2 regions of the Marinobacterium sp. BA1 genome follow, and region 1 is predicted to be linked to the other one. Evidence: predicted binding sites of a transcription regulator. Region 1 holds the regulator's gene; the other holds the start of a gene.
What was found. The regulator sigma-54, encoded in region 1, starts transcription at its own class of promoters, with help from an activator protein. The targets are predictions, from matches to a motif close to TGGCACNNNNNTTGCTNT.
Positions count from the first base shown of each region.

Region 2: ACAM29_RS16235 (ammonium transporter) is a predicted target of sigma-54. The motif match lies at 2,821-2,838, and genes of this name have one in related genera.

Region 1 is NZ_BAAFHC010000001.1:2,292,814-2,297,553, reverse strand. It holds gene hpf (ribosome hibernation promoting factor) at 6-296, opposite strand; gene ACAM29_RS11140 (RNA polymerase factor sigma-54) at 348-1,853, opposite strand; gene lptB (LPS export ABC transporter ATP-binding protein) at 1,905-2,630, opposite strand; gene lptA (lipopolysaccharide transport periplasmic protein LptA) at 2,630-3,142, opposite strand; gene lptC (LPS export ABC transporter periplasmic protein LptC) at 3,132-3,695, opposite strand; gene ACAM29_RS11120 (KdsC family phosphatase) at 3,696-4,235, opposite strand; gene ACAM29_RS11115 (KpsF/GutQ family sugar-phosphate isomerase) at 4,235-4,740, opposite strand, start outside.
Region 2 is NZ_BAAFHC010000001.1:3,328,958-3,333,697, forward strand. It holds gene ACAM29_RS16225 (response regulator transcription factor) at 1-460, shown strand, start outside; gene ACAM29_RS16230 (choice-of-anchor D domain-containing protein) at 727-2,454, shown strand; gene ACAM29_RS16235 (ammonium transporter) at 2,936-4,201, shown strand; gene ACAM29_RS16240 (efflux RND transporter permease subunit) at 4,274-4,740, opposite strand, start outside.

The sequences.
Region 1 (4,740 bases):
ACCGGTTATTTGTGGGATTTGAGTTTTTCTTTGTGCTTGATGATCTGGCGGTCAAGCTTGTCCACCATGCCATCAATTGCAGCATACATGTCGTCATGCTCATGCGCTGCGAATACTTCACCGCCGGCCAGGTGGATATCGGCTTCGGCCTTCTGGCGCAGCTTCTCGACACTGAGGGTGACCTGTACATTGGTGATGTTATCGAAGTGGCGTTCCAGTCGGTCGAACTTGGTACGTACATATTCGTTCAGGGCGTCAGTCAGTTCGACGTGATGGCCAGTGATGTTGATCTGCATAGGTTTTCTCCTCGTCATAAAGCACGTTCTTCCGGCGTGCCTGTAGTCTCATTAAACCAGACGCTTGCGCTCATTAGAAGGCGGAATGTTCATCGCTTCACGATATTTTGCCACTGTGCGTCTGGCTACGTTAAATCCCTGCTCTTTCAGCAGGTCGGCTATCTTGTTATCACTGAGTGGTTTTGCGGTATTCTCCGCGCTGATCAGCTTCTTGATCAAGGCACGAATGGCGGTAGAGGAGGCAGCGCCTCCGTCTGACGTGCTCACATGGCTGGAGAAAAAATACTTCAGCTCGAAGATGCCTCGGGGTGTATGCATGTATTTCTGGGTAGTGACACGGGAAATGGTTGATTCGTGCATCTCTACGGCTTCAGCGATGTCATGCAGAACCATCGGCTTCATACCCTCTTCACCTTCCTCGAAAAAATCGATCTGGCGGGCCACGATCTCGGTGGCGACCTTGAGCAGGGTTTCGTTGCGACTCAGCAGGCTCTTCAGAAACCAGCGCGCTTCCTGTAGATGGTTTTTCAGATAGGTGTTGTCAGCGCTGTTGTCGGCCCGTCTTATAAGATCAGCATAGTCGGTATTGATACGCAGCTTGGGGGATGCCTCTGAGTTCAGGCTTACATTCCACTGCCCCTGCACCTTGCGCACCACGACATCAGGTATAACGTACTCTGACTGTTCACTGCTGATGCTGGTGCCCGGTTTTGGATTAAGCGACTGGATCAGACTGATGATCTGTTGCAGGGCCTCCTCCTTCAGGCGCATGCGGCGCATCAAGGTACGATAGTCATGATTACCGAGCAGACCCAGGTGATCGCGTACCAGGCGTAATGCCTCTTTCAGCATCGGAGTGTTTTCAGGCAGCTGGCGCAGCTGTATCTGCAGACATTCGCTCAGGTCTCGTGCGCAGACACCGGGCGGGTCAAACTGTTGCAGGCGGTGCAGTACCGTTTCAATCTCTTCAGGCTCGGCATCTGCAAACAGCTGGGGTTCGCTCCGGGTGAAGTGTTCCAGAACTTCATCTACGTCCGTGCGTAGATAGCCATCCGGATCGACAGCATCGATAAGGGCCATGGCGACCATACGGTCAGGGTCACTCATGGGGGTCAAGTTGAGCTGCCACAGCAGGTGATCCTGAAGGCTGTCTTCGGCCGAATCGTTATCACCGGGTTCCCAGTCATCATCACGGGCAGGACCGGGTGTACTCTGGTGCTGGAAGGTATCATCCCAGTTGCTGTCGGTGGACAGCTCACGAGGGATTTCATCATTCCACCGCTCTTCCAGTGCGTTTTCGTCCCAGCTGTCCTCGTCAGCGGTGTCGTTAGAGAGGCTGTCGGCAGAGGCGTCGTGACGATCATCACGGGCTTCAGTCTGGGCTTCTTCGGCGCTGTCCAGTTCCTCCTCGACTTCCAGCAGTGGGTTACTCTCCAGGGCTTCCTGGATCTCCTGCTGCAGGTCCAGCGTTGACAGTTGCAGCAGACGTATTGCTTGTTGCAACTGGGGTGTCATCGTCAGATGCTGGCCGATCTTGAGTTGTAACGATTGCTTCATATCAGAGCTGCCAGGTGGACGGAGTGGATGTACATGATTGACGACTCAGGATCAAAGGGAAAACTGCTCGCCCAGATAGGCACGGCGAACCTGTTCGTTAGCCAGGATCTCGGCCGGTGTGCCCTGTGCGAGTATTCCCCCTTCACTTACGATATATGCTCGTTCGCAGATGTCGAGTGTCTCGCGCACGTTATGATCGGTGATCAGAATGCCAATGCCGCGAGACTGCAGGTGGCGAATGGTTTGTTTGATATCGCTGACCGAGATTGGATCAACGCCGGCAAAGGGTTCGTCCAGCAGGATAAAGTCAGGCTCGGTTGCCAAGGCCCGTGCGATTTCAACACGTCGACGCTCTCCGCCAGACAGGGCCATACCCAGGCTATTGCGCAGGTGAGTAATGTGAAACTCTTCCAGCAGCTGCTCCAGTAATGCCTTACGATCCGAGGTATTCAGCTCCTTGCGAGTTTCCAGAATGGCCATCAGGTTGTCATGTACGCTCAGCTTCCGAAACACCGAAGCTTCCTGAGGCAGATAGCCGATACCGCGGCGAGCGCGCTCATGCATGGGCAGGCGGGTAACGTCGTCCTGGTGCAGTCGGATTTGTCCCCGGTCGGCGTGGATAAGCCCCACGATCATATAAAAGCAGGTGGTCTTGCCGGCACCGTTGGGTCCCAGCAGACCAACGATCTGGCCCGTTTCCATCTGCAGGGATACATCCTGTACCACCTGGCGCCCCTTGTAGCTTTTGGCAAGGTGCAAGGCTTCCAGTGTCGCCATCAGTTGGTCCCCGTCGGCTTGGGCTGAATCACCATTTTGACCCGTTCGCCGCCCTCGCGGTCGCTGCCGAAAGCGTTCACCACCGCACGCGCCATATTGTAAACGATCCGCTCTCCGGTGAAGGTATCCTTGGACTGATCGACGCGTGCATTTTCGGTGATGGTAACCTCTTGTTGCTTGACCCGGTACTCCATCCTTTCACCGTAGGCCTTGGTCAGGGGCTGATCGGCAGATGGCTGCTGCTGAAATCTGGCCGGCTTGCCGGTGGAGATAATGCGGTCAATGCTGCCGTCAGCTGCACGGTGCAGTTCAACGCGCTCACCACGAATTTCCATGCTGCCCTGAATTATTTCCACATCGCCTGTGTATACGGTGATACCGGTACGCTCGTTCATGCTGGCGCGGTCAGCCGAGACGTTGATTGGCTGATTGCGATCCTCGGGCAGTGCCTGCACGCTGGCGGACAGGCTCAGCAGCAGGGTGGTCAGCAACACAGGGCGGTTAATTCGCATGGTATGTACCTTTTACCTCGGACAGCAGTTCAACCCGCTGTTCGTCAAAAAAGACCTCCATGCCTTGGCTTTCCATATGGTCCAGGCCGCGTATTACCCTGACTGGCAGGTCTGTGTGGGCATAGTCGCGTGGAGGGTAGAGTGTCAGTCGCTCGGTCAGCATCTCGCTGGCACTGCCTGAAGGCGGATTATCATGAAGCTGTACATCACCTGCAAGTACTATGCGTTCCTGTGAGTCGGGCATGCGGCCTTCCTGTGCCAAAATACGGAACTCACCACTCTGCTCGCGGGGTATCAGGGTGGTTGGGTTGTCCAGCAGCATCTCACCTGGTTCAGGGTAGTGGCGCATCAGAGGAGAGCTCAGTTCCTGTGCCATTTCGCCGCTCTGGTTCCAGCGCGTGATCCGGGCCTCGCGGACGAAAAAGTCGATCCGAGCGGCACCATTGTCCAGTAAAGGCTCGTCGTTCAGCCGGGTAGAGGCAAACCCCCACCAGAGCAGGGGCACCAGCAGCAGGATCAAGGCGATGGAGAGTCTCAGTCGACTTTGCAGCATTCAGCGGTACTCGTCGTAGATGGCGCTGAGTTTGCCCTGTGCGGCCAGAATCAACTCGCAAAACTCCCTTGCGGCCCCCTTGCCTCCAGCGGCACTGCTGCACCAATCCGCCTCTTTGCGCACCAGTGGATGACCGTTGGGTACACAGGCGCCAAAGGCGCAGGCGCGAATGGCGGCAAGGTCGGGCAGGTCGTCTCCGATATAGGCGGTATCGGCAGCGCTGTGTCGACTGGTTTGCCACAGTTCATCCAGTGCGACCAGTTTGTCTTCTCGCCCCTGGCGCAGATAGGTGATGCCTAACGCTTCAGCTCGCTGCTCCACCTGGGGCGAACGGCGCCCCGTGATGATGGCCGTCTCGATGCCACAGCGATGCAGCAGCTTGATACCGAGGCCGTCGAGGGTGTGAAAGCTTTTGACTTCGCGGCCATCGGCCAGAAAGTTGAGGCGGCCATCTGTCAGAATGCCATCGACATCGAACACTGCCAGACGGATATTACTTAGTGCCTCACGCAATGAAGTGGGAAAATTGTCCAGCTGCATCAGATGACTCCCGCTTTCAGCATGTCATGCATGTTGAGAGCGCCGACCGGCCGATCATGCTCGTCAACTACCAACAATGCGTTGATTTTGCGCTGCTGCATCAGGCTGAGGGCTTCGGCAGCCAGAATGCCGGGAGATACACGTGTACATTCGGTTGTCATCACGTCAGCAATGGGTGTGCTGGCGAGGTTGATCTCCTGATCCAGTGTGCGGCGCAAGTCACCGTCAGTAAAGACACCCAGCAATTTACCCTGTGGATCGGTCACGGCCGTCATGCCCAAGCGTTTACGTGTGACTTCCAGCAGTGCTTCACGCACCGAGGTGCTGGCCTGGACCTGAGGAATGTCCTCACCGGTGTGCATGATGTCGTCGACTTTCAGCAGTAACCGTCGGCCAAGACTGCCACCTGGGTGTGAGAAGGCAAAGTCTTCGCTGCTGAAACCGCGGGCTTCGAGCAGCGCAATGGCCAATGCATCACCCAATACCAGCTGTGCCGTTGTACTGG
Region 2 (4,740 bases), 1.0 Mb from region 1:
TGTTTCTGCGTACGGAACGCAAGAGGATTGCGCGCGCGGTTTGGCCCTGGGGGCCGATGCATATTTGGTAAAGCCAGTAGATTTCTCCCATCTTGCCTCCCGCATTGAATCGCTATGGGAGAAATTGCAAGAAAAAGTCGAAAGCAATCATCAACAAGCAGCAAAGAGAAGCTGTTGGAAGCTGGATGACTTCAATCAAAACCTGATGACTCCTGAAGGAAAGGTCTTGAAACTCTCCCAACAGGAATTCAACCTGCTTTTCATTTTAATCAATAGCTCACACGAAATACTGTCCCGTGAAATACTTCATGATGAAATTTTTGGTGCTCAGGGTGAGCTTAACCTGCACCGTATAGACGTTATCCTGAGTCGGTTACGGAAAAAGGCTCGAGAGCGCGGCATAAAATTGCCGATTCGCTCTATTTTTGGGCGTGGTATGGCTTTTATTGCCGATCCGTGAAATATGTGATGATTTGAGACTATTGAGAGATTTGAGACTGACAGAAAAAAACCGATATATGCACACTGGTTGGCTATTACTATCGTTTAGTCAGCCGGGAAGAGTGTATGAAAGGACAGTTTTTGGGTGAGCGTGCGCAAACCATATCTGTGTTATTTAATATATTAAACGAAAATCGATTTATTCTTTTTCGTTATATATTATTCGCGATGAGTATATTGGTATGCACCAATGCTCAGTCTGCACTTCTGCAGTCAGCAACACCAGTGAGTGATGGCACTAATGGCGACAACAGTATCGCTTCTGGCAATACGTCTCGTAACCTGGCTGTGGGAGCCGATGGCACCATCTACGCCGTGTATCGTGGGACAACAGGCGGTATTCGGGTGGCTCGCAGTACAAACCGCGGAATAAGCTTTCAGCCAAGTGTTCAGGTAGCCCCCGGAAACTTTGAAGCGGAAATTGCGGTAAGTACAACCGGTATCATTTACGTGACCTGGCCGGAAGCCGGCAGTGCCCGTCTCAGTAGAAGCCTGGATGGGGGACAGACCTTTTCTGCACCGGCAACGGTGGGTGCAACTACAGATTCAAGCCTTCATATGGCCACCGATGCCAACAGGGTCTACATTATTGGCCGCTCTACAACCAACGTGTTTGTCAGTGACGACAATGGTCAAACATTTACCAGTGCAGGATCACTGGCTGGCTCACAGGTGTATTCAGATATACAGGTCGATACTCAAACCAATGACGTGATCGCCATTGTTGATAATCCGGCTGTAAAGTATCTCATCAGCACCGATTTTGGCCAAACCTGGGGGGCACAGCAGACACCGGGTGGGTCGATCATGTTCTCCACTTCTGCCATATCAAGCGGCAGTAATGGTCGATACTTCTTTATCAGTGGCTCCGCCACGCAAGCGTACCGGGTGGATCTCGATAGCGGTATGCAGACAAGTCTGACCTTTGGCAATAATACAAACAACCAGGGGCGTTCAATTGCCGCAGACCGTTGTGGCAACGTTGTGGATGGCTTCGTCTCTGGTGGTGAGGTGCGTTTCCGGGTCAGTAATGATCTGGGAGATACTTTCGGTGCCGAAACCACAGTCGCAACATCAGATGCTGCCAACGTATTCATTAATCAAACCAACGGTGATCTGTTGTACTTGTATGGCAGCAACGGGGAAGTGTTTCTCAATGTATATTCTCAAGAGTTGGGCGGCTGCTACGTACCTGAGCTAAGCAGCAGTTCTTTGGTCTTCAGTGCCCAATTGCTTGGCCAAGCCAGTAACACTCAGACGGTCGAAATCATTAATTCCGGCGGGGTTGATGTGGAAATATTGGGTATTAGCGGCACTGGGGACTACACCCACAGCAGTAATTGTGTGGGCACTTTGGCGGTTGGCGAGCGTTGCCCGATCAATGTGACCTTTACGCCGACGGCTCTGGGGACGCGTACAGGGGAGCTTCTGATTGATACCAATGTATTTACTGATCCACGCCAGGTCTTGCTGGTAGGCGAAGGTGTGAGTAATGCTCCAGTTGCATCCTTTTCACCGTCCAGTATCAACTTTGGCGCAGTTGTTCCTGCTCAAACACTGACGCAATCAGTGACTCTTGAGAACACTGGTACTGATACACTTCTTATTAACGGCTTTGCGCTGGCCGCTCCCTTTTCAGTTAACAGCACCACTTGTGGCGTATCGTTGGCGGCATCTGCCAGCTGTAGCATAGATATCAACTTTACACCCTATTCAGAGCATGAGTTCACAAGCAGCTTAACGCTTGACTCCAACACGGCTGGTGCGCCCCCCCGTGTTGCTTTGTCTGGGTCGGGGGATATCGCAGGTAACGGCGGTAACAACAACGGTGGCGGCAATACAGTGGGTAACCCCGGTGTAAAAGCGATACCAGTATTGCCCGGTGTGTGGTTGGGGCTTCTGTCTATTGTGATGGGATTGGTGGCAATACGCTTCATGCGGCGTGAAGCATGATATCGTCGAACTGACATTACCAGAGTAGGAGTACCAGCCCAGTACCAGTTTGGTGCGGGGTTACAATATTTCAAGGGTTCTGTGGTGACACAGAACCCTTTTTTCTGGCTGGTAAGGGGGCTGCGCCTTTCCAACAAAACGCTTATGTCTCTACCACTTCTTCTTTAAGCCCGAAAATGGCCCGATCAGCCATCGGATCAAAGACAGTACTGATTTCAGGGCTTTGTGTGCAGTTCAGCTCAGTTTAAAGAGGCATGCCCCCTTATAGTACTTGTGCACTCTGTGCTGCTTCATTTTTGTACATCGCAGATGTATGAATAAGGTTGATGGCAAAGATTATTCATTTAAAACATGGAGTTGCGAAACTGGCCCGGCTTTTGCTTATTCATATCAGGAAACTAAATATCCTTATGGGAAAGGTCAACAATGCCCCTGCAAGGCGCAGTTGACAGGAAATCCCACTCACTTTTGGGAGAATGATATGGACAGCATGGTGCTGGAACTGGGCTATGCCCTCGACACCTTCTATTTCTTGATGTGTACCGCACTGGTGATGTGGATGGCAGCCGGTTTTGCCATGCTCGAAGCAGGTTTGGTGCGTGCCAAGAATACGGTGGAAATCCTCAACAAGAACGCGCTGTTGTATGGCGTGGCTTGTATTGTTTATCTCGTCGTGGGTTACAACGTCATGTATCCCGCCAACCCGATCAGCTCGGTGATTCCGGGCATCGACTTCCTGCTGGGCGGAGACAATAGCACCGAGTCTGTTACAGCCGGTGGTGATGATGCGCCCTATTACTCCAGCATGGCTGACTTCATCTTCCAGGCTGTGTTTGCCGCTGCAACCATGTCGATTGTCTCCGGTGCGGTTGCCGAGCGCATGAAACTGTGGCCGTTTCTGATCTTCTCGGTGTTCATGGTTGCGGTGATCTATCCGGTAGAAGGTTACTGGAAATGGGGCGGTGGCTTCCTTGACCAGCTTGGCTTCCAGGATTTCGCAGGCTCGGTTGTGGTGCACATGGCGGGTGCAGCCGCAGCGCTGGCGGCGGTCATCCTCGTGGGTCCACGCAAGGGCAAGTATGGCAAGAACGGTGAGGTCCGCGCCATTCCGGGTGCCAACCTGCCGATGGCCACGCTGGGCATGTTCATCCTGTGGATGGGCTGGTTTGGCTTCAACGGCGGCTCCGAGCTGAAGATCGCCAATGTGGAAGAAGCCAACGCCGTGGCCAAGATCTTTGTTAACACCAATGCGGCAGCTGCTGCAGGTATGGTCGTCGCGGCTTTGTTTGCCCGCTTCCTGTTCGGCAAAACCGACCTGACCATGACCATCAACGGTGCACTGGCCGGTCTGGTTGCTATTACCGCCGAGCCGCTTCAGCCTTCTGCAGGTCTGGCCAGCTTGATCGGTGCTGTAGGTGGTCTGGTGGTCGTGGGCTCAGTACTGGCACTGGACAAGCTTAAGCTGGATGACCCTGTTGGTGCGATCTCGGTGCATGGTTCTGCCGGTATCTGGGGTATCTTCGCGGTGCTGCTGAGCAACGAAGATGCAACGTTCATGGGGCAGTTGATCGGTACCGCAGCAACCTTCGCCTGGATGTTCCTGGCCAGTATGGCAGTGTTGCTGGTGATCAAGGTGATCATGGGGCTGCGTGTCAGCGAAGAAGAGGAAATGGAAGGCATGGATGTGCATGAATGTGGCATGCAGGCATACCCGGAATTTGGTCCGGAGCACATGAGCAGTAAGTGACGGCAAAAAGGACTCCTCCAGAGTCAAAGGCCCTTCGGGGCCTTTTTTTGTGCGCCCGGCGAAGCCTTGCAATCAGGCTTGCCGGTTGTCACTCATCAACAGCAGGTCATCTGCCTGCATGGACGTGCTTCCGAAAGGGCGGTGGCGGGTCATCAAGAGGAAACAGGCCGGTACAAAATAGAACGAGAGCAATGTGGTCAGCAGAGTGCCTCCGGCGATGGCAACCGCGAAGGGGGGCCAGAAACCGCCACCCGCCAGAATCAGCGGCATAAAGCCCCCGATGGTGGTGATGGTGGTTGAACTGATGTGGCGGGTGCAGCTCTGAACCGCTTGGGTGATAGCGTGAATATCCCCCCTGGCTGCATTCGGGTCAGCCTTGAGTTCTGCCAGAATGACGATGGCCGCATTGATGGCCAGCCCCATTAAGCCCAGCAGGGCAATGATGACGGTAAAGCCGAACGGGTAGCCGAACAGCCAAACGGTCAGCAACCCCAACCCGGCCGCTTGAAGTGCGGTCGCAAAGATCAGACCGCTGATAC